3 regions of the Streptomyces sp. NPDC048392 genome follow, and region 3 is predicted to be linked to each of the others. Evidence: riboswitches for the same ligand, from Rfam matches in the RefSeq annotation. Region 3 holds a riboswitch; each other region holds the start of a gene.
The links. A riboswitch is a leader RNA that binds a small molecule or an ion and turns the genes downstream of it on or off. The one in region 3 is predicted to bind cyclic di-AMP.
Positions count from the first base shown of each region.

Region 1: it holds a riboswitch for cyclic di-AMP, as region 3 does, so the genes downstream of both, rpfA (resuscitation-promoting factor protein RpfA) here and ACGFYH_RS04630 (transglycosylase SLT domain-containing protein) in region 3, are expected to answer to the same signal.
Region 2: it holds a riboswitch for cyclic di-AMP, as region 3 does, so the genes downstream of both, ACGFYH_RS22580 (M23 family metallopeptidase) here and ACGFYH_RS04630 (transglycosylase SLT domain-containing protein) in region 3, are expected to answer to the same signal.

Region 1 is NZ_JBICYB010000035.1:44,095-52,004, forward strand. Features, by position in the region: gene ACGFYH_RS31180 (cytochrome P450) at 1-1,286, shown strand, start outside; gene ACGFYH_RS31185 (transglycosylase family protein) at 1,430-2,458, shown strand; cyclic di-AMP (ydaO/yuaA leader) riboswitch at 2,641-2,807, shown strand; gene rpfA (resuscitation-promoting factor protein RpfA) at 2,811-3,539, shown strand; gene eno (phosphopyruvate hydratase) at 3,824-5,104, shown strand; gene divIC (cell division protein DivIC) at 5,210-5,692, shown strand; gene ACGFYH_RS31205 (DUF501 domain-containing protein) at 5,743-6,285, shown strand; gene ACGFYH_RS31210 (exopolyphosphatase) at 6,282-7,244, shown strand; gene ACGFYH_RS31215 (NAD(P)/FAD-dependent oxidoreductase) at 7,641-7,910, shown strand, end outside.
Region 2 is NZ_JBICYB010000017.1:58,336-66,245, forward strand. Features, by position in the region: gene ACGFYH_RS22565 (GNAT family N-acetyltransferase) at 1-1,931, opposite strand, end outside; gene ACGFYH_RS22570 (HPr family phosphocarrier protein) at 2,131-2,412, shown strand; gene ACGFYH_RS22575 (GntR family transcriptional regulator) at 2,530-3,225, opposite strand; gene ACGFYH_RS22580 (M23 family metallopeptidase) at 3,453-4,217, opposite strand; cyclic di-AMP (ydaO/yuaA leader) riboswitch at 4,230-4,394, opposite strand; gene ACGFYH_RS22585 (M16 family metallopeptidase) at 4,586-5,974, opposite strand; gene ACGFYH_RS22590 (M16 family metallopeptidase) at 5,971-7,338, opposite strand; gene ACGFYH_RS22595 (DNA topoisomerase (ATP-hydrolyzing) subunit A) at 7,651-7,910, shown strand, end outside.
Region 3 is NZ_JBICYB010000002.1:171,207-179,116, forward strand. Features, by position in the region: gene ACGFYH_RS04615 (glycosyltransferase) at 1-803, opposite strand, end outside; gene ACGFYH_RS04620 (GNAT family N-acetyltransferase) at 832-1,896, opposite strand; gene ACGFYH_RS04625 (HAD family hydrolase) at 2,171-2,980, shown strand; gene ACGFYH_RS04630 (transglycosylase SLT domain-containing protein) at 3,047-3,547, opposite strand; cyclic di-AMP (ydaO/yuaA leader) riboswitch at 3,552-3,720, opposite strand; gene ACGFYH_RS04635 (polyprenyl synthetase family protein) at 4,446-5,456, shown strand; gene ACGFYH_RS04640 (outer membrane lipoprotein carrier protein LolA) at 5,834-7,066, shown strand; gene ACGFYH_RS04645 (ABC transporter ATP-binding protein) at 7,155-7,910, shown strand, end outside.

The DNA of each region.
Region 1 (7,910 bases), on a different contig from region 3:
CCGGCCCCGTTCCCGAGCTGTTCACCCGGGAGTTCGCGAGCGACCCCTACCCGGCCTACGCCTGGCTGCGTGAGCACGCCCCCGTGCACCGCACCCGGCTGCCCAGCGGCGTGGAGGCCTGGCTGGTCACCCGGTACGCCGACGCGAAGCAGGCCCTCGCCGACCCCCGGCTGTCCAAGAACCCGGCGCACCACGACGAGCCCGCGCACGCCAAGGGCAAGACCGGCATTCCGGGGGAGCGGAAGGCCGAGCTGATGACCCATCTGCTGAACATCGACCCGCCCGACCACACCAGGCTGCGCCGACTGGTCAGCAAGGCGTTCACGCCCCGCCGGGTGGCCGAGTTCGCACCCAGGGTGCAGGAGCTGGCCGACGACCTCATCGGCCGGTTCGCGGGCACCGGCTCCGCCGACCTCATCCACGAGTTCGCCTTCCCGCTGCCCATCTACGCCATCTGCGACCTGCTCGGTGTCCCCCGCGAGGACCAGGACGACTTCCGGGACTGGGCGGGCATGATGATCCGTCACGGGGGCGGTCCGCGGGGCGGGGTCGCGCGGTCGGTGAAGAAGATGCGCGGCTACCTCGCCGACCTCATCCACCGCAAGCGCGCCGCGCTGCCGCCCGAGCCCGGACCCGGCGAGGACCTCATCTCCGGCCTGATCCGCGCCTCCGACCACGGCGAGCACCTCACCGAGAACGAGGCCGCCGCGATGGCCTTCATCCTGCTCTTCGCGGGCTTCGAGACCACGGTCAACCTCATCGGCAACGGCACCTACGCCCTGCTCACCCACCCCGTCCAGCGGGAGCGGCTGCAGACGTCCCTGGCCGCGGGCGAGCGCGGCCTGCTGGCGAGCGGTGTCGAGGAACTCCTGCGCTACGACGGACCGGTGGAGCTGGCCACCTGGCGTTTCGCCACCCGGCCGCTGACCCTCGGCGGGCAGGACGTCGCGGCCGGCGATCCCGTCCTCGTCGTCCTCGCCGCGGCCGACCGGGACCCGGAGCGGTTCACGGACCCGGACACCCTCGACCTCGCCCGCCGCGACAGCCAGCACCTCGGATACGGGCACGGCATCCACTACTGCCTCGGCGCCCCGCTCGCCCGGCTGGAGGGCCGGACGGCGCTGGCCACGCTCCTCACCCGCCTGCCGGACCTCCGCCTCGCCGCGGACCCGGCCGAACTGCGGTGGCGCGGCGGGCTCATCATGCGAGGCCTGCGCACCCTGCCCGTCTCCTTCACACCGTTCGCGTCGTCCGCCGACAACGTTGCGTCGCCGACGCGAAAGTGACACACGCTCAACTCTGTGATCTTCACGTGATCTGCGCGGCATGAACTTGTGACAAGCGATGATCTGCCTATACGTTCACGGATCAGCGTGGTGCCGAGCGTCATCGGCCGCGCTGCCCCCGTCGTCTCGTGAAAGGTCGTCGCATGCTCTCCGGGAACGGTCGTCACCGCCGCCCCCGCCAGGCTCCCGCCCTGGTCGTCGCCGCCGGAGTGACCGGCTCCGCCATCGCGATCCCGCTGCTCGGCGCCACCGGCGCCCACGCGGCCGGCTCCGCGAACTGGGATCAGGTCGCCGAATGCGAGACCGGCGGCGCCTGGAGCCAGAACAGCGGCAACGGGTACTACGGCGGCCTGCAGCTGTCCCAGGAGGCGTGGGAGCGGTACGGCGGCCTCCAGTACGCCCCCAGTGCCGACCAGGCCAGCCGCTCGCAGCAGATAGGGATCGCCGAGAAGATACAGGCGGACCAGGGCATAGCCGCCTGGCCGACCTGCGGTCTGCTCGCGGGCCTGGGCAACGGCCCGGGGGTCGCGGACAGCGGCTCGGACGCGGCCGGTGACGGTGCGTCGGAGGGCTCGGGCACCTCGGGGAAGACGGACGCCGTCAAGCCGTCCGGAACGCCCTCGGCCACCGAAACGCCCGAGTCGTCCCAGTCGTCCGAGTCGACCGGCTCGTCCCGCTCGTCGGACTCGTCCGCCTCCACCGGGACGTCGGACCCGAACTCCGAAGTGTCCTCTTCCTCGCCTTCGCCCTCTTCTTCGGCGTCATCTGACACCGCCTCCGATGTCACGTCCGGTGACACGGGCCAATCCGTCGAGCCGGACACGTCCGCGGAATCCGGCTCCGCCGCCGGCGCCGGACCGCAGGGCGCCGAGGCCTCGTCCGGCTCGGGCCGGCACCGCGGCGACGGCGCGGGCGAGGGCACGGTGAAGAGGGGGCTCACGGACAGCACGTCGGGGCGGCACGCCTCGCGCGACGCGGAGTCGGGGGAGACCGGGGACGGCTCGTACATCGTGCGCGCCGGCGACAGTCTCTGGGCCATCGCCGACTCCTTCGGTGTCGACGGCGGATGGCGTGCGCTCTACGTCGGCAACGAGAAGGTCGTCGGTGCCGACCCGGACCGCATCCTGCCCGGTCAGACGCTCACGGTTGCGGGCGAATCGGGCGAAAAGTAGGGGGAGTTCGCGTCACGGTTAGAGATCGTATGTCCCTTTTGGATCTCGTGAGAGATAGGTCTCAGAAGCCGTGATCGTCTTTGAAAATCCGCGGAGCGCGTGTCTACGGTCGAGACGCTCGCCATCGCGGGCCCCGACAGCCGCAACGCCGAATCCTGCCAGCGGCCGTACGGGAACAGTCGTCGCGTCAAGCGCCGAAGGCAGGAGCGGGGGACCCAAGGTAAGCGCCGCACCGGGCAGTTGAGCCGGAGCGGCTAGGGGTGGAGCCGAGTTCCGTGAGGAACCCGGCCGGGCAACTCAACCGGCCCGAACCCGACAGCTCACCTCGCAGGCGTCGGTGAGGGGATCAACCATGCTGTTTTCCGGCAAGGGCAAGCACCGTCGCCCGTCCAAGGCCACCCGTGTCATCGCCGTCGCCGGCGTCACCGGTGCCGCCGTCGCCGCCCCGCTGATGGCGGCCGGCAACGCCTCCGCCGCCACCGCGTCCGAGTGGGACGCCGTCGCCCAGTGCGAGTCCGGCGGCAACTGGTCCATCAACACCGGCAACGGTTACTACGGCGGTCTGCAGTTCTCCGCCTCCACCTGGGCCGCCTACGGCGGTACGCAGTTCGCCTCCACCGCCAACCAGGCGAGCAAGGCGCAGCAGATCCAGATCGCCGAGAAGGTTCTCGCGGGCCAGGGCAAGGGTGCCTGGCCGGTCTGCGGCACCGGCCTGTCGGGCGCCGCGTACACCGGTGGCGGCTCCGAGAGCCAGAGCAGCGGTTCCGGCAGCTCGGAGAGCTCGCAGAGCCAGAGCAGCGGCTCCACCGCCGAGCGCTCCACCGAGCAGAAGGCCTCCCGCTCCGCCGAGCGTCCGGCCGCGGAGCAGAAGACCGGGAAGAAGAAGACCGTCACCACCCCGACCGGCAAGAAGGTCGAGAAGGGTGACGGCGAGTACAAGGTCGTCAAGGGAGACACCCTCAGCTCGATCGCCGAGGAGCACGACGTCAAGGGCGGCTGGGCGAAGCTGTTCAAGCTGAACGACGACATCGTCGACGACGCCGACCTGATCTACCCGGGCCAGCAGCTGCACCTCAAGTAAGCGGCGGCCCCCCGCCACTCCCGCCCCGGTGCGTGTTCCCCCGTACGCACCGGGGCGGGATTTTTGCGCCCGGCCCGTGTCGCGTTTCCGTCCTCCGGTTCCGTACCGGTTTCCGGAAACGTCTTTGTTCCGTTCGGAAACAATTTACTCTCGGTTCTGTCCAGCGGGTGGTCGATCGGCTGGCCGATCGCCCGGAGCCGGTTAGGCTCGGTCCCGCAGAGCCGCCGCGGTCCTGCGGGACCCGCGCGTCACACCGAAGCGTCACATTGAAGAAGGAGATGCTCGTGCCGTCCATCGACGTCGTCGTAGCCCGGGAAATCCTGGACTCCCGAGGCAACCCCACGGTCGAGGTCGAGGTCGGCCTCGACGACGGCAGCACGGGTCGTGCCGCCGTTCCGTCCGGCGCCTCCACCGGTGCCTTCGAGGCCATCGAACTCCGTGACGGCGACCCCAGCCGTTACCTCGGCAAGGGCGTCGAGAAGGCCGTGCTGGCCGTCATCGAGCAGATCGGCCCGGAGCTCGTCGGCTACGACGCCACCGAGCAGCGCCTGATCGACCAGGCCATGTTCGACCTGGACGCCACCGACAACAAGGGCTCGCTCGGCGCCAACGCCATCCTCGGCGTCTCCCTCGCCGTCGCCCATGCCGCCTCCGAGGCCAGCGACCTGCCGCTCTTCCGCTACCTGGGCGGTCCCAACGCGCACCTGCTGCCGGTGCCGATGATGAACATCCTGAACGGCGGCTCGCACGCCGACTCCAACGTGGACATCCAGGAGTTCATGATCGCCCCGATCGGCGCGGAGTCCTTCTCCGAGGCCCTGCGCTGGGGCGCCGAGGTCTACCACACGCTCAAGAAGGTCCTGAAGAACAAGGGCCTGGCCACCGGTCTCGGCGACGAGGGCGGCTTCGCCCCGAACCTCGGCTCCAACCGCGAGGCCCTCGACCTCATCCTCGAGGCGGTCAAGGAGGCCGGCTACACGCCCGGCGAGCAGATCGCCCTCGCGCTCGACGTCGCCGCCTCCGAGTTCCACAAGGACGGCTCCTACACCTTCGAGGGCAAGGAGCGCACCGCCGTCGAGATGACCGAGTACTACGCCGAGCTGGTCGAGGCGTACCCGCTGGTCTCCATCGAGGACCCGCTGTTCGAGGACGACTGGGACGGCTGGAAGGTCCTCACCGAAAGGCTCGGCGACAAGGTCCAGATCGTCGGCGACGACCTGTTCGTCACCAACCCGGAGCGTCTGGCCCGTGGCATCGAGGAGGGCGCCGCCAACGCCCTGCTGGTCAAGGTCAACCAGATCGGTTCGCTCACCGAGACCCTGGACGCCGTGGAGCTGGCCCAGCGCAACGGCTTCAAGTGCATGATGTCCCACCGCTCCGGCGAGACCGAGGACGTCACCATCGCCGACCTCGCCGTCGCCACCAACTGCGGCCAGATCAAGACCGGCGCCCCCGCCCGCTCCGAGCGCGTCGCCAAGTACAACCAGCTGCTGCGCATCGAGGAGATCCTCGACGACGCCGCGGTGTACGCGGGCCGCAGCGCGTTCCCCCGCTTCAAGGGCTGAGCGCCGCTCTCGTAGGCAGCGTCGTACGTACGTCCCCGTACGCGGTCCCGTACCGTGTGCGGGGACGTACGCACGTAGGACGACGCACGAATGCGGAGGCGGGACATGGCGGTGAAGGACCGGGACCGTTTCTCCACCGCGACCAGGATCCGGATCATCGGGGAGCAGACCGCGGCCCGGGTCTACCGCTCGCAGACCAGGCGCCAGGCCCGGCGCTCCCGGCTGACCGGCCGGGCCGCGCTGCTCGCGATGGTGTTCTGCTCGCTCGTCGTGGCCCTCGCCTATCCGACACGGCAGTACGTCGCCCAGCGCGCCGAGATCGCCGATCTCCAGCGGGAGCAGCGGGAGACCCGGCAGCGGGTCGAGGACCTGCGCGACCTCAAGGCACGCTGGCAGGACGACGCCTACGCCGAGCAGCAGGTCCGGCTGCGGCTGCACTATGTGATGCCGGGGGAGACGGGGTTCGTCGTCGTCGACCCGGACGCGGCCGAGCAGGCCCGCGCCGAGGCCGGCGCGGCCGACCGCCCCTGGTACCGGAACGTGTGGGACGCGGTCGACAAGGCCGACGCCGCCGCCCGCCGGCCGTGAAAGCGACCGCGCCGGCAGTGACTCAACAGGAAGACCAGTAGAAGACAGTCATGCAGACTCCCCCGCCGACCACCCCGCGCACCGAGCCGACCGACGCGGACGTGGCGGCCTTCAAGCAGCAGCTCGGGCGGCCCCCGCGCGGCCTGCGCGCCATCGCGCACCGCTGCCCGTGCGGGCAGCCCGACGTCGTGGAGACGGCGCCGCGCCTGCCCGACGGCACGCCCTTCCCGACGCTGTACTACCTGACGTGTCCGAAGGCGGCCTCGGCGATCGGCACGCTGGAGGCGAACGGCGTGATGAAGGAGATGACCGAGCGGCTGGGCACCGACCCCGTCCTGGCCGCCTCCTACCGCGCCGCGCACGAGGACTACATCCGGCGCCGCGACGAGATCGGGGAGCTGAGCGGCTTCCCGAGCGCGGGCGGCATGCCGGACCGCGTGAAGTGCCTGCATGTGCTGGTCGCCCACTCGCTGGCGGCCGGTCCGGGCGTCAACCCGCTGGGCGACGAGGCGATCGCGATGCTGCCCGAGTGGTGGCGCAAGGGGCCGTGCGTGTCCCGCACGGACGCCACGGACGAGGAGGGCGGCAAGTGACCCGGGTCGCCGCCATCGACTGCGGCACGAACTCCATCCGGCTGCTGGTGGCCGACGCGGACCCGGCGACGGGCGGACTGACCGATCTGGACCGCCGCATGACCATCGTGCGGCTCGGCCAGGGCGTCGACCGCACCGGGCGGCTGGCGCCCGAGGCGCTGGAGCGGACCTTCGCCGCCTGCCGCGAGTACGCCGAGGTCATCAAGGGACACGGCGCCGAGCGGCTGCGCTTCGTGGCCACCTCCGCCTCCCGGGACGCGGAGAACCGGGACGACTTCGTGCGCGGCGTGCTGGACATCCTGGGCGTGGAGCCGGAGGTCATCTCGGGCCGCCGGGAGGCCGAGTTCTCCTTCACCGGAGCCACCAGGGAGCTGGCCGGCCGCGACGACCTGGACAGGCCGTACCTCGTCGTCGACATCGGCGGCGGCTCCACCGAGTTCGTCGTCGGCGACGACCACGTGCGCGCCGCCCGCTCCGTGGACGTCGGCTGCGTCCGGTTGACCGAGCGGCACCTGGTGCACGACGGCGTGGTGACGGACCCGCCCACCGGGGCGCAGGTCGCCGCGATGCGGGCCGACATCGAGGCGGCTCTCGACCTCGCCGGGCGGACGGTGCCGCTGCGCGAGGCGCGCACCCTCGTGGGGCTGGCCGGGTCCGTGACGACGGTGTCCGCGATCGCTCAGGAGCTGCCGGAGTACGACTCGGCCGCCATCCACCACTCCCGCGTCTCCCACGACCGGGTCCGGGAGATCACCGACCGGCTGCTGCGCTCCACCCACGCCGAGCGCGCGGCGGTCCCCTCCATGCATCCGGGCCGGGTCGACGTGATCGCGGCCGGGGCCCTGGTGCTGCTGTCGGTCATGGAGCGGACGGGCGCGCAGGAGGTGGTCGTGAGCGAGCACGACATCCTCGACGGCATCGCGTGGTCGGTCGCGCAGGGGTTCCGCGGTGCGGTCTGAGCAGGACGGACGACGATTGAGCGGGGATCGGGGGGCCTTGCGGGCTCCTCGGTGACGTCCCGTCGGGAAAGTTCGTGAAGTTCTTCACAAGGAATTGGGCCCTGTCGGACGACGAAAGCGCGCCCGTTGACCCCTTTGGGGTTTCAACTGCCCTTTGAACGTGTTCAGGACGGTGTTCCGAGGGGGTCCCGCAAGACCCTCGCGGGAGGCTGGTCCACCGTCCCGGAGGGGCGGATGTGCAGCTCAAGCGGCATTGACAACGGGGTCCCCTACACGCTGGTTCCGTCTCCCGCCATGATCTCCGTCACGTCGGCGGGGGATGGTAGCACAGCCGCCACCGAAGCTTGTGAAGGGGCGCACGAACCACCCCCCTCAGCCGGGTGGATACTCGATGGCATGAGCACCACGGAGCGTCCCAGGATCCTCGTAGTAGGCGGTGGGTACGTAGGCCTGTACGCAGCTCGACGCATCCAGAAGAAGATGCGTTACGGCGAGGCGACCGTCACCGTCGTCGACCCGCGGTCGTACATGACCTACCAGCCCTTCCTCCCCGAAGCCGCCGCCGGCAGCATCTCCCCGCGGCACGTCGTCGTCCCCCTGCGGCGCGTGCTTCCGAAGGCGGAGGTCCTCACCGGCCGGGTCACGACCATCGACCAGGACCGCAAG
Region 2 (7,910 bases), on a different contig from region 3:
GGAGCCTCCTCGGGAGGGCTGAAGGCGGCCCGGGGGGCAGTACTGGGAGCGGCCTGGGGAGCGGTGCTCGCCGCCGCGGACAGGGCCTGCGCCAGGCCGCCCAGCTCCACGTGGACCACGAGGACCGGCTTGGTGGGGACCGCGGCCGCCGCCGATCGCAGGGCCTCCGCCAGCGCGGCGTCCCCGGCCGGCCCCTCCCCCACCGCCGGGATGGCGGTCACCACGACCGCGTCGCAGGTGTCGTCGGCCAGGGCCCGGGACAGGGCCGCGTGGAAGTCGTCGGCCGACGCGGCGGTGGTCAGGTCCAGCGGGGGGTGCGGTCGCAGTCCCTCGGAAAGGCACGCGTCGTAGGTCAGCAGGCCCAGTGACTCCGAGTTGCCCAGGACGGACACCCTCGGTCCGGCGGGCAGCGGCTGGCGGGCGAGCAGCAGCCCCGCGTCGACCAGGTCGGTGATCGTGTCGACGCGGATCACGCCGGCCTGCCGCAGCAGCGCGGAGACCGTCGCGTGCGGCAGCCGTGTCGCCCGGACGGCGTGCCCCTGCGGTGCCACGCCGCCGTGCCGGGCTCCCTGCACCACGACCAGGGGCTTGGCCGCCGCGGTCCGCCGGGCCAGGCGGGTGAACTTGCGCGGGTTGCCGATGGACTCCAGGTACATCAGCGCGACGTCGGTCTCCGGGTCGTCGTACCAGTACTGGAGGACGTCGTTGCCGGAGACGTCGGCACGGTTGCCGGAGGAGACGAAGGTGGACACGCCGGTGACCCCGGTGACCCCGCCGCCGCGGCGGTGCAGCCGGGACAGCAGGGCGATGCCGATGGCGCCGGACTGGGCGAACAGGCCGATCCGGCCGGGTCGCGGCATCTCGGGGGCGAGAGAGGCGTTGAGCCGCACGTCCGGGGAGGTGTTGATGATCCCGAAGGCGTTGGGCCCGATGATGCGCATGCCGTACGTGCGCGCCTGCCGTACGAGGGCGCGCTGGCGTTCGCGTCCCTCCGGGCCGCTGTCGGCGTATCCGGCGGAGATCACCACCAGTCCCTGGACGCCGTGCTCCCCGCACTCGGTGACGACGGCGGGGGCGTGCTCGGCGGGCACGGTGACGACGGCCAGGTCGACGGGCCCGGCGATGTCGCGCACGGAACGGCACGCCGGGACACCGTCGAGTTCCTTCTGATCCTCGGGAAAGGCCCTGTTCACGGCGTACAGCCGGCCCGTGTAGCCCGCGTCCCGGACGTTGCCGAGGATGCTGCGGCCGACGCCGCCCGGGGTACGGCCGGCGCCGATGACCGCGACCGAACCGGGCTGCAGCAGCCGCTGGACGGAACGGGCCTCCGCACGGTGCTCGCGCGCGTACTGCACGGCCAGCGAACGTTCGGTGGGTTCGAGATCGAACTCCAGGCGGACCACACCGTCCTCGAAGCTCCGCTTCTGCGTGTACCCGGCGTCCATGAAGACTTTGATCATCTTGTTGTTGGCGGGCAGCACCTCGGCGGCGAAGCGGCGGATCCCGCGCTCGCGGGCGACGGCGGCGATGTGTTCCAGGAGCGCGGAGGCGACGCCGCGCCCCTGGTGGACGTCCTGGACGAGGAAGGCGACCTCGGCCTCGTCGGCCGGAGCCGGGGCGGGCGTTCCGCCGGCGCCGATCCGGTCGTAGCGTACGGTGGCGATGAACTCGCCGCCGACGGTGGCCGCGAGTCCCACCCGGTCCACAAAGTCGTGGTGCGTGAAGCGGTGGACGTCCTTGGCGGACAGGCGAGGGTACGGCGCGAAGAAGCGGTAGTACTTCGACTCGTCGGAAACCTGCTCGTAGAAGCTGACCAGGCGCTCGGCGTCGTCGACGGTGATGGGGCGGACGCGCGCGGTGCCGCCGTCGCGCAGCACCACGTCGGCTTCCCAGTGAGCGGGATACTCGTGCCGGTCCGACGGGGTCTGCATGGGCCCCAGAGTACGGCTCGCGTACGACAACGGCGCGGGGCAGTCTGTGGAGGACGGAAGCTCGGACCGAGGCCGCGGTCCGAGGACCGTCCGGGACGGCACGCGGTCGTCCCGGCCTGCTTCACGATGTGGGAAACTGGTCTAGACAACACTGGTCTAGACAACCTAACCCCTCCGAACACCTGAAGGGCAGCATCACATGGCTGAGCGCCGCGTCAACGTCGGCTGGGCGGAGGGTCTCCACGCCCGCCCCGCCTCCATCTTCGTCCGAGCCGCCACGGCCACAGGCGTCCCGGTGACGATCGCCAAGGCCGACGGGTCCCCCGTCAACGCGGCCTCCATGCTGGCCGTCCTCGGCCTCGGCGCCCAGGGCGGCGAGGAGATCGTCCTCGCCTCCGACGCCGAGGGCGCGGAGGCGGCCCTGGACCGGCTGGCGAAGCTGGTCGCCGAGGGGCTCGAGGAGCTTCCCGAGACCGTCTGATGTGACGGCACACGAAAAGGCCCGCCCGGACCACCGGGCGGGCCTTTTCCCCGCCCCTTTTCCGGGCAGCAGAAAACAACCCCGGGAATTGGCCCTCTTTTGTATACGGCGCTCGCGTTAATGCCGCAGGCTCGGGATGTTTACGGAACGTTGCGCGTTCCTCACACCGTCCGGGCGGCCGCCGCCGGAGGTGAAGCGCAGCCGGTGCGCCGCCGTCGACCGTTCGACGTGCAGCGCCATGAGCGCCCGCGCGCGGTCCCCGTCACCCCGCGCCACCGCGTCGACGACCGCGCCGCGCTCCACCCAGTGGTCCACCGCACCGGCCGGCGCGTCCACGACGTACATCCAGGTGATCTTCCGGCGCAGCTGGGTCAGTATCGCCGTCAGGGAGGGACTGCCGGCGGCCTGCACGAGGGTCTCGTGGAACCAGCCCTCCAGCGCGCGCAGGTCCTCGCCGTGCCCGTGCCGGGAGCGCTCCCTGCCCAGCCTTACCAGGCCGCGCAGTACCTTGAGGTGGGCATCGGTGCGGCGCCGGGCCGCCCGGGAGGCGCCGAGCGGCTCCAGGAGGGTGCGGGTCTCCAGCAGGTCGGCGGCCTCCCGCTCGGTGGGCTCCGCCACGCACGCGCCCGCGTGCCGCCTGGTCACCACGAAGCCCTCGGCCTCCAGCGTGCGCAGGGCCTCGCGGACGGGGACGCGGGAGACGCCGTAACGGCGGGCGAGGAGCTCCTCGGTGAGCCGGCCCCCGCGTCCGTGCACCCCGGCGACGATGTCGTCCCTGATCGCCGTGCACACCGAATGCGCCGGAATTCGCATGACCGACCTCCGTCTTAATCCCCGTGGAACGTCGACGACTGACGCGTACTCAGCGACTCTAGGCCAATCAGGCGGGTATTCCGACGGCGGGACGGATTTCGTGGATATCTTTTGGCCTGCGGGCGTCCGCCGGGGAGGAACGGAATGCGAAAGCCCCGGCTCGCCCAGTCGGGGCTTTCGGGTGCCGTGACGGCCGTTCCGTACCTCCCCCGCCGTTTTGTCCGTCGTCAGACGTTCACGCCGTGGGCGCGGAGGTAGGCGACGGGGTCCATGTCCGAGCCGTACTCGGGGCTCGTTCGGGCCTCGAAGTGGAGGTGCGGCCCGGTGACGTTGCCGGTGGCGCCGGAGAGACCGATCCGCAGGCCCGGCCCGACCGACTGACCGACGGAGACGCCGATGGACGACAGGTGCCCGTACTGCGTGTACGTGCCGTCGTGCATCTTGATCACGACCTGGTTGCCGTACGCCCCGCCCCAGCCGGCCTCGACGACGGTGCCGACGCCGACCGCGTGCACGGTGGTGCCGCCGGCGGCGTGGAAGTCGATGCCGGTGTGGCTGCCGGAGGACCACAGGGAGCTGCCGGCCCGGTACGCGGTGGACACGTAGGAGGCGGTGATCGGCGCGACGAAGGTGTTGAGGCGCTTGCGCTCCGCCTCCCGCGCGGCGCGCTCCTTCGACTCGCGTGCCTCCTTGGCCGCCTCGGCCGCCCGCTCGCGGGCCGCCTCCTGGGCCGCCTGACGGGCGGCGGCGTCCACGGCCGCCTGCTTCTGTGCGACGGCCTGGGCGTCGATCTCGTCGGCTATGGAGTCGCCGATGGTGACGACCGGGGTGAGTCCGCTCTGCTCCACCTCGGCCTCGGCGGCGAGCGCCGGAGCGGCGAGGGTGCCGACGACGCCGGTGGTCGCGAGGGCCGCGACTCCCGCCGCGCGGGCGGTGGTGCGGTGCACCCGGCCGGTACGGCGGTGCTTCCCGGTGGCGCGCGTGAACGCCATGTAGAGGCTGGTCCTTTCCTTCCCTCTCGCCTACCGGGTTAGCTGACGGGTTCGGAGCAGGAAGGTCTCCTACGGACCCCCTCACGGTGCGCGCGGGCGTCCGATTCACCCCAGGGACTGCGATGGGTCCCCGGCTCCCCTGGCTCGCGCCGTACGGGGACTCGGCGATGACTGTCCGGTGCCGCGGGTGCGGCGCACTGCCTGACGAACAGCCTGGACGACGCTAAACGCGGCTGTCTTCAATCCTCAAACGCAACAGGGTTTTTGTAGCGCACACCACAGGGCAGAAGGGCAGCCACTCCCCCAATTCGGACAAACGGCGGCCCTGATGACACTCCGGTCACCGGGGCCGCCGTCCGCGTGTGCCGCTACTCGGCCGCCACCACGGTGACTTCACCGATGCCGAGGGCCTCCACCGGCGCCTTGATCTGCGTCGCGTCACCGACGAGGACCGTCACGAGACGGTCCACCGGGAAGGCGTTCACGACCGCCGCCGTGGCCTCCACGGTGCCCGTGGAGGCGAGTCGACGGTAGAGCGTCGCCTGGAAGTCGTCGGCGAGGTGCTGTTCGACCTGGTCGGCCAGGGTGCTCGCCACGGCCGCCGCCGTCTCGTACTTCAACGGCGCCACGCCCACCAGGTTCTGCACGGCCACGTCACGCTCGGCGTCGGTGAGCCCCTCCGCGGCCAGCTTGCGCAGCACCGTCCACAGGTCGTCGAGGGCGGGACCGGTGTGGGGTGTGTCGACGGAGCCGCTGATGGCGAGCATCGCGGCGCCCGAACCGTCCGGCGCGGAACGCAGCACCTGCCCGAACGCCCGCACGCCGTAGGTGTAGCCCTTCTCCTCGCGCAGGACGCGGTCCAGTCGGGAGGTGAGGGTGCCGCCGAGGCAGTAGGTGCCGAGCACCTGCGCGGGCCACACGCGGTCGTGCCGGTCGGAGCCGGTGCGGCCGATCAGCAGCTGCGTCTGGACGGCGCCGGGGCGGTCGACGATGACGACCCTGCCCCGGTCGTCGGCGGTCACCGGGGGCACGGAGCGCGGCTCGGCGGCCGAGCCGGTCCACGCGCCCAGGGTGTCGCCGAGCAGCGTGTCGAGGTCGACCCCGGTGAGGTCGCCGACGACCACGGCGGTGGCCGTGGCGGGGCGGACGTGCCTCTCGTAGAAAGCGCGCACGGCCGCCGAGTCGATGGCCGCGACCGTCTCCTCGGTGCCCTGACGGGGGCGCGACATGCGCGAGGCGGCCGGGAACAGCTCCTTGGAGAGCTCCTTGGCCGCACGGCGGGAGGGGTTGGCCAGCTCGTGCGGGATCTCGTCGAGCCGGTTGCGCACCAGCCGTTCGACCTCGCTGTCCGCGAAGGCGGGTGCCCTCAGCGCGTCGGCGGCCAGACCAAGGGCCTTGGCGAGGCGCGAGGCGGGCACCTCCAGGCTCAGCCGGACGCCGGGGTGGTCGGCGTGCGCGTCAAGGGTGGCGCCGCAGCGCTCCAGCTCGGCGGCGAACTCCTCGGCGGAGTGCTTGTCGGTGCCCTCGGAGAATGCGCGCGCCATGATCGTGGCGACGCCGTCGAGACCGGCCGGCTCGGCGTCCAGGGGCGCGTCGAGGAGCACCTCGACGGCGACGACCTGCTGACCGGGGCGGTGGCAGCGCAGCACGGTGAGGCCGTTGTCGAGGCTGCCGCGTTCGGGGGCCGGGAACGCCCACGGCCTGGGCTCGCCGGCCTGCGGCTGTGCGTGGAATTCCATGGTGGCGAGCTCGGTCACTTGGCCGCCTCCTCGTTCTCGTCGGTGGAGTCGTGCGTGTCGGCGTCGTGCGTGTCGCCGGGGGCGGTGGGTTCGTAGACGAGCACGGCGCGGTTGTCGGGCCGCAGGCGGGCCTTGGCGACCTCCCGGACCTCGTCCGCGGTCACCTCGAGCACCCGCTGTACGGCGGTGAGGGCGAGCTGCGGGTCGCCGAACAGGACGGCGTACCGGCACAGTTCGTCGGCGCGGCCCGCGACCGTACCCAGGCGGTCCAGCCACTCGCGCTCGAGCTGAGCCTGGGCGCGCTCCATCTCCTCGGCCGTGGGACCCTCCTCGGCGAACCGGGCCAGCTCCTCGTCGATGGCGGTCTCGATCACCGGCACCTCGACGTCACCGGACGTCTTCACGTCCAGCCAGCCCAGGGAGGGCGCCCCGGCGAGCCGCAGCAGGCCGAATCCGGCGGCGACGGCCGTGCGGTCGCGGCGTACGAGCCGGTTGTACAGGCGGGACGACTCGCCGCCGCCCAGGACGGTGAGGGCCAGGTCGGCCGCGTCGCACGCGCGCGTGCCGTCCTCCGGCAAGCGGTAGGCGGCCATCAGGGCGCGGGCCGGGACCTCCTCCTCGACGATCTCGCGCAGCTGCTCGCCCATCACGTCGGGCAGCGACCCGTCCCGCGGCGGCTGCTTGCCGTCGTGCGAGGCGATGGAGCCGAAGTACTTCTCGATCCAGGCGAGCGTCTGCTCGGGGTCGACGTCGCCGACGACCGACAGCACCGCGTTGTTCGGTGCGTAGTAGGTGCGGAAGAACGCGCGCGCGTCCTCCAGGGTCGCCGCGTCCAGGTCCGCCATCGAGCCGATCGGCGTGTGGTGGTAGGGGTGGCCCTCCGGGTACGCGAGGGCGGTCAGCTTCTCGAACGCCGTGCCGTAGGGGACGTTGTCGTAGCGCTGGCGGCGTTCGTTCTTGACGACGTCCCGCTGGTTCTCCATGGACTCCTCGTCAAGGGCGGCCAGCAGGGAGCCCATGCGGTCGGCCTCCAGCCAGAGGGCGAGCTCCAGCTGGTGGGCGGGCATGGTCTCGAAGTAGTTGGTCCGCTCGAAACTGGTGGTGCCGTTGAGCGAGCCGCCGGCTCCCTGCACCAGTTCGAAGTGGCCGTTGCCCTTGACCTGGGCGGAGCCCTGGAACATGAGGTGCTCGAAAAGGTGAGCCAGGCCGGTACGTCCCTTGACCTCGTGGCGGGAGCCGACGTCGTACCAGAGGCACACCGCCGCGACCGGGGTCAGGTGGTCCTCGGAGAGCACCACGCGCAGGCCGTTGGCCAGGCGGTGCTCGGTCGCTGTCAGGCCGCCGGAGTCTGCCTGGGCTGTGGCCGTGTGACCCATGGGCATGTACGTCCCTTCGATCGCGAAATCCTTGGTGGAATCACTTGGTGGAATCACTTGCTGAATCATTGGGTGGAACTGCGGAATTCCGCCGATCCTGCCACTGTATGCAAGCGTGCGGGCCACCGGTGGGGTTCCCGGAGCTCGTACGCCGAGAGCGAGAACGCGGTTGGCGGGCGGCCGGGCCCGAGGGCGTACCCTGCGGACAGCGCCGGGCCGGGCGGCCCGTGACGGGTCCTGGTCGGTGGCTGTCAGTGCCGCGGTCCACAATGGACGGCGTCAGATCACCGTTCACGCTTCAGCAAGGAGCCGGCAGCGATGGCCCGCCGTAGTACGAAGACCCCGCCGCCCGACGACTCGTACGAGGAGAAGATCCTCGACATCGACGTCGTCGACGAGATGCAGGGCTCCTTCCTCGAGTACGCGTACTCGGTCATCTACTCCCGTGCACTGCCGGATGCCCGCGACGGCCTCAAGCCGGTGCACCGCCGCATCGTCTACCAGATGAACGAGATGGGCCTGCGGCCCGAGCGCAGCTACGTGAAGTGCGCCCGCGTCGTCGGCGAGGTCATGGGCAA
Region 3 (7,910 bases):
AAGGGCGCGGTCAGTTCGCTGAGCCAGCGTGGGTCGGCCACCACGTCGTCGTCGGTGAAGGCGACCACCTGCCCCCGCACCAGCGCCAGACCCCGGTTGTGCGCGACGGCGAGGCCGGGCACCGGTTCGCACACGTACCGGACCCGTTCGCCGTACTTCCGCTCGACCAGTTCCCGGGTCTCGCCGGTCAGGGGCGCGTTGTCGACGACGACGACGTCGAAGTCCGGGTGGTCCTGCGCGAGCAGCGAGTCCAGGGCGCGGGCGAGCCGGTCAGCACGCTCCCGGGTGGCGACCACGACACTGGTGGACGGCGGAGCGGCCGACGGCGCGGCGGACCGCGAGGCCGGTGGCGCGACGGCCCGCGCGACGGCCCGCGCGGCGGACCGCGAGACCGACGGCCCCAGCGGCTCCCCGCCCTGCGGCTCCCGGTCCTGCGGCTCCCCGTCCTGCGGCCTGGGCGGTTCCCGGTCCTGAGGCTCCTGGCCCTGCGGCCCGGGCGGTTCCCCGCCCTGCAGCTCGCGGGCGAGCCCGGCCAGCACCCGCGTCGGGTGCGCTCCCCCGGGTACCTGCCCGACCAGGGTGCCGACGGGCCGGCCCGCCCGTCTGACCAGCAAGAACACCGCACCGGACGTGACCGGAGGACTCCCCGGGCCCGGTCTGAGCACCGCCTCCTCGGCCTCACCCGCGTCGTCACCGTCGAGGTCCAGCTCGGCGACCTGCACCGGCCCGATGCCGAGGAACCCCGCCACCTCCCGCCGTGTCTCCCACCGAGCCCTTCGCCGCGCACGTCCGGTACCGGCCATGCGCCCACCCCCTCGTGGTTGCCCTCCGTCAGGACCGGCGCAGCCGGGCCGCGCCCTTCAGCGTCCGTGCCGCCAGCGACGCCAGCCGGGGCCGGTCGCGTACGAAGCCGTGCGCGCGCCGGGCCGGTTCCCGGCCGAGCCAGTGCAGCGCGGCGCCCGTCCCCGCACGCGTCGCCGCCCCCTCGTACACGGGCAGTTCACCGGTCTTCAGCGCGTCCTTGTACTCCGCAGGTCCCCGCCCCAGGTCGAGCAGGCCGATGCCCTCGGCGGCCGCGGCCTCGGCCATGCGCAGATGCAGCACGAGCCCCGGCGAGTACCTCGCGAACTCCGGGTCGTACGCCGGGAACCAGCAGGCCAGCACCGTCGCCGAACGCAGTCCGAAGTGCGCGGCGACCGGCCGGCCGCCCGCGTGGAGCACGGACAGCGTGCCGGTGCACTCCGGCGCCCGGGTCCCGGCGAGCCGAGCCACGAGCCGGGCGATCCACTCCTGTGCGAACCGGTCCCGGCGGCCCGTCCTGCGGTACTGGGCCGACTTCCACTCCATGAGCGTGCGCAGCGCCGCCGGGTCCCGCTCGTCGAACACGAAGCGGACGTTCCCGGCCTGACGGCCGAGCCTGCGCTCCTTGGCGAGGGTGGACTTCAGGAACTTCGGGGACTGGGCGCGCAGGACGTTCTCGTACGCCTCGTAGCCCTTCTCGACGTCGATGACGTAGGTGGTGTGCTCGTCGGCGGCGGCCGGCACGAACAACTCCTGCTCCGCCTCCAGGTTGTCGAAGGCGAAGCTCGACAGGGAGCAGGCCCGCAGCAGTTCGCGCAGGTCCGGGGCGAGGCCCTGGCGCAGTACCGCGCCCTGGCAGTCCGACACCCCCAGCCCGATGGCCCGGCCCTGGCCCAGCGGACCCCGTTCGTGCGGCAGGAAACCGGCCGCCTCACCGCCGTCGTACACCACCGCCACCCGCGCCCGCGGCCGTACCCGGCCCACGACGTCGGTGAACTCCGGTTCCATGAAGGGGTTGCGCGGTGCCGTCGATTCGGCACGCAGCTCGCGCCAGTGCTCCCGCTCCCCCTCGCCCAGCTCCTGTGGCCGGAGCACACGTACGCGTCCGCTGTTCAACCCGACCCCCCGATCAAGTCCCCCTGAACAACAGGAAGGTACCCCCGGGCCGCCCGGAGGGGTAGGTAGCGGTCCATGTTGTTGCCAACCGGTGCACAGGCCTTTAACCGGCTTTAGCCGATGATGTGTCAGGTTTCGGACATGATCGGGCGTCTCCGTGCATCCTCGTGCGGGTCCGAACGCACTCGCTACCTCCTCGTTCGGAAGCGGTCGCGGGTGAGTTGGACGGGTGCGGTGTCCGTATTCTCTGATCATGGACCGCACCGCATATTCACTCGTCGCCACCGACCTGGACGGCACGCTGCTCCGCGGCGACGACACCGTCTCCGACCGGTCGCTGGCCGCGCTGGCGCGGGTGACCGGGGCCGGTGCGCGGCATCTGGTGGTGACGGGCCGGCCCGCACCCCGGGCGCGGAATCTGCTCGACCGTCTCGGCTGCACGGGGCTCGCGGTGTGCGGGCAGGGCGCGCAGGTGTACGACGCCGGCGCGCACCGGATGCTGTGGTCGGTCACTCTGGACCGGGAGCTGGCCGAGACCGCGCTCGGCAAGATCGAGGCCGAGGTGGGCCAGGTGCACGCCGCGGTCGACCAGGACGGCGTCGACGGGCTGACGCTCATCGAGCCGGGCTACCTGATGCCCCACCCGACACTGCCCGCGGTGCGCGTCGAGCGGCGCGACGAGCTGTGGAGCACCCCGATCAGCAAGGTGCTGCTGCGCCATCCCGAACTGGGTGACGACGAGTTGGCGGCGACGGCGCGCGCGGTGGTCGGTTCCCTCGCGACGGTCACCATGTCGGGGCCCGGCACGGTGGAGCTCCAGCCGTGCGGCATCACGAAGGCGACCGGCCTGGCGCTGGCCGCCGAGCGGCTCGGCCTGGAGCGGGAGGGGACGATCGCCTTCGGCGACATGCCCAACGACATCCCCATGTTCCACTGGGCGGCCCACGGCGTCGCGATGGCCGGCGCCCACCCCGAACTCAAGGCGGTGGCCGACGAGGTCACCCTCGCGAACGAGGACGACGGCGTGGCCGTCGTCCTCGATCGGATCTTCGGTACCTCTTAGTGCGGCCGCTGCGGCGGTCCTTCCGGTGCGGCCGCCGCGGCCGTCGGCTCAGTACGCGCCGAGGACTCAGTACGCGCTGAAGACGTTGTCCATCGAGCCGTAGCGGTCGGCCGCGTAGTTGCAGGCGGCGGTGATGTTGGCGACCGGGTCGTACGGGTCCCAGGAGGTGCCGGGCACGTGGTACGCCTGGAAGGTCGGGTCGATCACCTGGAGCAGCCCCTTGGACGGGGTGCCGTTGATGGCGTTGATGTCCCAGTTGTTGATGGCGAACGGGTTGCCCGAGGACTCCCGCATGATGTTGCGGTAAATGCCGTCGTAGCTCCCGGGGATGCCGTGCTGCGCCATGATGTCGAGCGACTCGCGGATCCAGCCGTCGAGGTTGTCCGGGTACGTCGTCGCCGCCGTGGTGACGGTCGTGGCGGTCGTGGCGGCGGCCGGGGTGGCCGCGGAGGCGGTGGTGGCGCCGATGAGCGGCAGCGCGAGCACCGCGGCACCGGTGCCGGCCACGGCGAGCTTGCGGGCGAGGCGGCTGGTGCGGGCGTGACGGTTCTGACCGTTGGCAGACATGCGGTGTCCCTCTCCTTACGCCTGCGAGGTGAGCTGTCGGGTTCGGGCGGGGAGGTGCCCGGCCGTGCCCTGACGGGTACGGCTTCACCCCGAGCCGCTCCGGTGGTGACCGGTGCGGCGACTAACCTGGGTCCCCCGCTCCTGCCTGCGAGTTTGTTGGGTGGATGACTGTGCGTCCGGGCGGTGGCAGGATTCGGCGTCCGCCCGACAGGCCGGGAACGTATGCGAGAGCACATGTCCGGAACAAGTGCAGGAATCACCCAACGTGCCTGTTGACCTTGGTCTGAGGCGTTTGAAGCTCTTGATCCTTTGCTGTTGCCAAGTCCCAACTCGCTTGCGGGGCAAAGGGAGGGCACAGGTTCCGGCAGGGTTGCCCGTGGCTGACCCGGAGTGAGCCAACTCACTGGCTTCAATAAGCACGGCAAAACGGGCATTAGGTCCAACTCCGCGCCAACCGGCCATGGGTGAGGTCGGCTTCGGGTGTCGGGCGGAGAAGAGGGGGAAGCGGCGTGAGGAGTGGGGTGGGAAAGAGAGGCCGGGAAGCGGGTGGGGCGGTGGTCGGGGAGGAGTCGCGCGGCGCGCCTGCCGGGTGTGCGCGGGTGCCGGGCGGGTGACGTTCCCGGCGTGCGGGCCGTTGGGGGGAGTAATGGGATCTTCGGTGGCGGCTTCCCGCCCGCCCGCACCCCGGGGTCCGGGTCACCCCTTGGTGATATCAATCAAAATCTGCTCATATCACCTGATCAAAAACATACCGTTCATGATCTGATACCGACCGGCCTGTAACGGTGGGCGCTAGCGGTGATCGAAACGTGACCGGATACGCTGACTTGAGTGGTGGCAGCGACCTATCGACAAACCAGGTAACCGGCAATAGACACCAGCAGACAGGAGACCCCTCGTGACCGTCGTCGGGCCGTTCGGGCTGAGCGTGCGGGACCAGGCTCTGGAAGCCGATGTCCAGGCCGGATTGGCTGCTGTCGAGGAAGGGTTGCTTGAGGCAACCAAAAGCGAGGTGCCGTTCATCACGGAGGCCGCCCAGCACCTGGTGCGAGCCGGCGGGAAACGCTTTCGTCCGCTGCTGGTGATGCTCTCCGCCCAGTTCGGCGACCGCTACGCGCCCGGGATCGTGCCCTCGGCCGTCGTCGTGGAGCTGACCCACCTCGCCACGCTGTACCACGACGACGTGATGGACGAGGCCGCCGTGCGGCGTGGGGTGCCCAGCGCGAACACCCGCTGGGACAACTCGGTCGCGGTCCTCACCGGCGACTTCCTGTTCGCCCGCGCCTCGCAGATCCTCGCCGACCTCGGCCCCGAGGCGGTCCGGGTCCAGGCTCTCGCGTTCGAGCGGCTGGTCACCGGACAGATCCTCGAGACGGCAGGCCCGCAGGACGGCCGGGACCCGGTCGACCACTACCTGGACGTGCTGGGCGGCAAGACGGGCTCGCTGGTGGCGGTCTCCTGCCGGTTCGGCGCGATGATGTCCGGCGCCGACGAGACGGTGGTGGACGTGCTGACCCAGTACGGCGAGCGGCTCGGGGTCGCCTTCCAGCTCGCGGACGACGTCCTGGACATCGCCTCCGACTCCGACGAGTCCGGCAAGACTCCCGGGACGGACCTGCGCGAGGGCATCCCCACCCTGCCCGTACTGCGGCTGCGCGAGCGGGCGGCCCGGCTGGGGCTCGCGGAGGACATCGCGCTGTGCGAGCTGCTCGACTCCGACCTCGGCGACGACACGCGGCACGCCGAGGCGCTGCGCCTGCTGCGCGCCCATCCCGCACTGGAGCAGGCCCGGCGCGACACCGTCCGGTATGCCAGAGAGGCCCGCGCGGCGCTGGCCCCGCTGCGGGAGTGCGACGCGAAGGCCGCGCTGGTGGAGCTGTGCGACGCGGTGGTGCACCGGGCCGGCTGAGCACGCGGACGTCGGCCTGCCGGACCGTGCCGTCGGCCCGCCCGACTGTGGCGTGCGTGCCGTCCCGTTGACGTGCCGTACCGCCGGTGCCCCGCCGGTGGCGTGCTGCCGGTGGTGCGCGTCACGGGTGGCGGCCGTCCGCCGCCGAGTGGCGTACGGCAGCCCCTACGGGCCGGGGGAGGCGTCGACCCTCCGTGTCATCCCGCAGGAGTAGGCGGAGTTGAGCCCCCGGTCTGACGCTTCCGCTCCGGTGATTTGGTCAGATGGACACCACGGAAAAACACCAGTCCTCACCGATTCGGGTGAGAATGGCGGCTCACGGGTAACGAGTGCGAGGTCGCGAGACAGCCGCCGCCGACGACGGAGGTAGGGCACACATGACACCGATCGACAACGACGACAACACGGGCGCCGGGGAGGGCGAGGAGCTGCGGGCCGGACGCCGCAGGGCCGCGCGGTACGTCGTCCCGGTCGCGGTGATGGGAGTGGCGGCCGCGACGATCGGGCTCGTCCCCGCGCTGGCCGACTCCGGGGACCCCGACCTGCCGAAGATCACGGCGGAGCAGCTCATCGAGAAGATCGCCGAGTCGGACGTCCAGCAGATGTCCGGCACGGTGCGGATCAGCACGGACCTGGGCCTCCCGGACCTCGGCGGGCTGGAGAGCGGCCTGATGTCCGGAATGTCCGGCGGTCCGGGCTTCGGTGGGGACGGCGAGGGCTCCGCCGCGGACCCGTCGGCCAAGCTCACCGAGCTGGTGTCCGGCAGCCACACGCTGCGCGTCGCGGCCGACGGCCCCGACCGGCAGAAGCTGTCCCTGCTGGAGAACGCCGCCGAGTACAGCCTGATCCACAACGGCAAGGACGTCTGGGGCTACGACAGCAAGTCCAACGAGGTCTACCACTCCTCCGCCTCCGCCGGCGCCGAACGGCCGGAGAAGGACGTGCCGGCCACTCCGAAGGACTTCGCCGACCAGGCACTCGAGGCGATCGACGACACCACGTCCGTGACCGTGGGCGGCACCGCACAGGTGGCCGGCCGGGACGCGTACCGGCTGGTCGTCGAGCCCAGGCAGGACGGTTCCACGGTCGGCGCGATCACCGTGGCCGTGGACGCCGAGACCGGCACGCCGCTGAAGTTCACGCTGACCCCGGCGAGCGGCGGCGCCGCCGTCGTGGACGCGGGCTTCACCAAGGTCAGCTTCGCGAAGCCGGACGCGTCGACGTTCGACTTCACCCCGCCCAAGGGCGCGAAGGTCACCGAGGGCGACGGGACCGACCAGGCCACGGAGCACGGGCGCAAGGCCGAGGGCGACCTCGCCGAGGAGATGGACGGTCTGAAGGCGACGGACGGCCTGAAGGTCGTCGGCGAGGGCTGGAACGCGATCGCCACCTTCGACACCGGCGCCCGGGGCGGCCTGCCCATGGCCACCGCGGGCGGCGACCTCGGCGGCTTCCTCGGCTCCTTCGGCGACCAGGTCAAGGGCGACTTCGGCTCGGGCACGGTCTTCAAGACCCGCCTGGTCAACGCCCTGATCACGGACGACGGCAAGGTCTACGCCGGCGCGGTCACCAAGGACGCGCTGGTGAAGGCGGCCGACGCCGCGCGGTAGGCGGCGAGCAGTGGGAAGCGGTACGCGGTAAGCAGTGGGAAGTGCGCAGTACCCGCCGTTCGGCGAAGAGGACGAAACGAGGGAGCCGATGGCCGGACCGCCCGCCGCGGAGCCGGAGCGCCCGGACACGGAGCGCGCGGATGACGCCGTCATCGCCACCCGCGCGCTCACCAAGCGCTACCGCGGCGGACAACTCGCCGTCGACGGTCTGGACCTGACCGTCCCGGCGGGCAGCGTCTTCGGCTTCCTCGGCCCCAACGGCTCGGGCAAGACCACCACCATCCGCATGCTGATGGGCCTGATCGAACCCACCTCGGGCAGCGCCCGGGTCCTGGGCAGGCCCATGCCGCGCGCGGCCCGCACCGTACTGCCCCGGGTCGGCGCCCTCATCGAGGGCCCGGCCCTGTACGGCTTCCTCTCCGGGCGCGACAACCTGCTGCGCTACGACGCCGCCGACCCGACCGCCGACCCGCGCACCCGGCGCGCACGGGTGTCGGCGGCGCTGGAGCGGGTGGGGCTCGCGGCCGCGGGCGGCAAGAGGGCGAAGGCGTACTCGCTCGGCATGAAGCAGCGGCTGGGCCTGGCCGCCGCGCTGCTCCAGCCGCGCCGTCTCCTCGTCCTGGACGAACCGACCAACGGTCTCGACCCCCAGGGCATGCGCGAGATCCGCGCCCTCGTACGTGAACTGGCCTCCGACGGCACCACCGTCTTCCTCTCCTCCCACCTGCTGGACGAGATCGAGCAGGTCTGCACCCACGCCGCGGTGATGGCTCGGGGGCGGCTGATCACCCAGGGCGCGGTCGCCGACCTGGCGGCCGGGGCGCGCGGCCGGCTGGTGGTCACC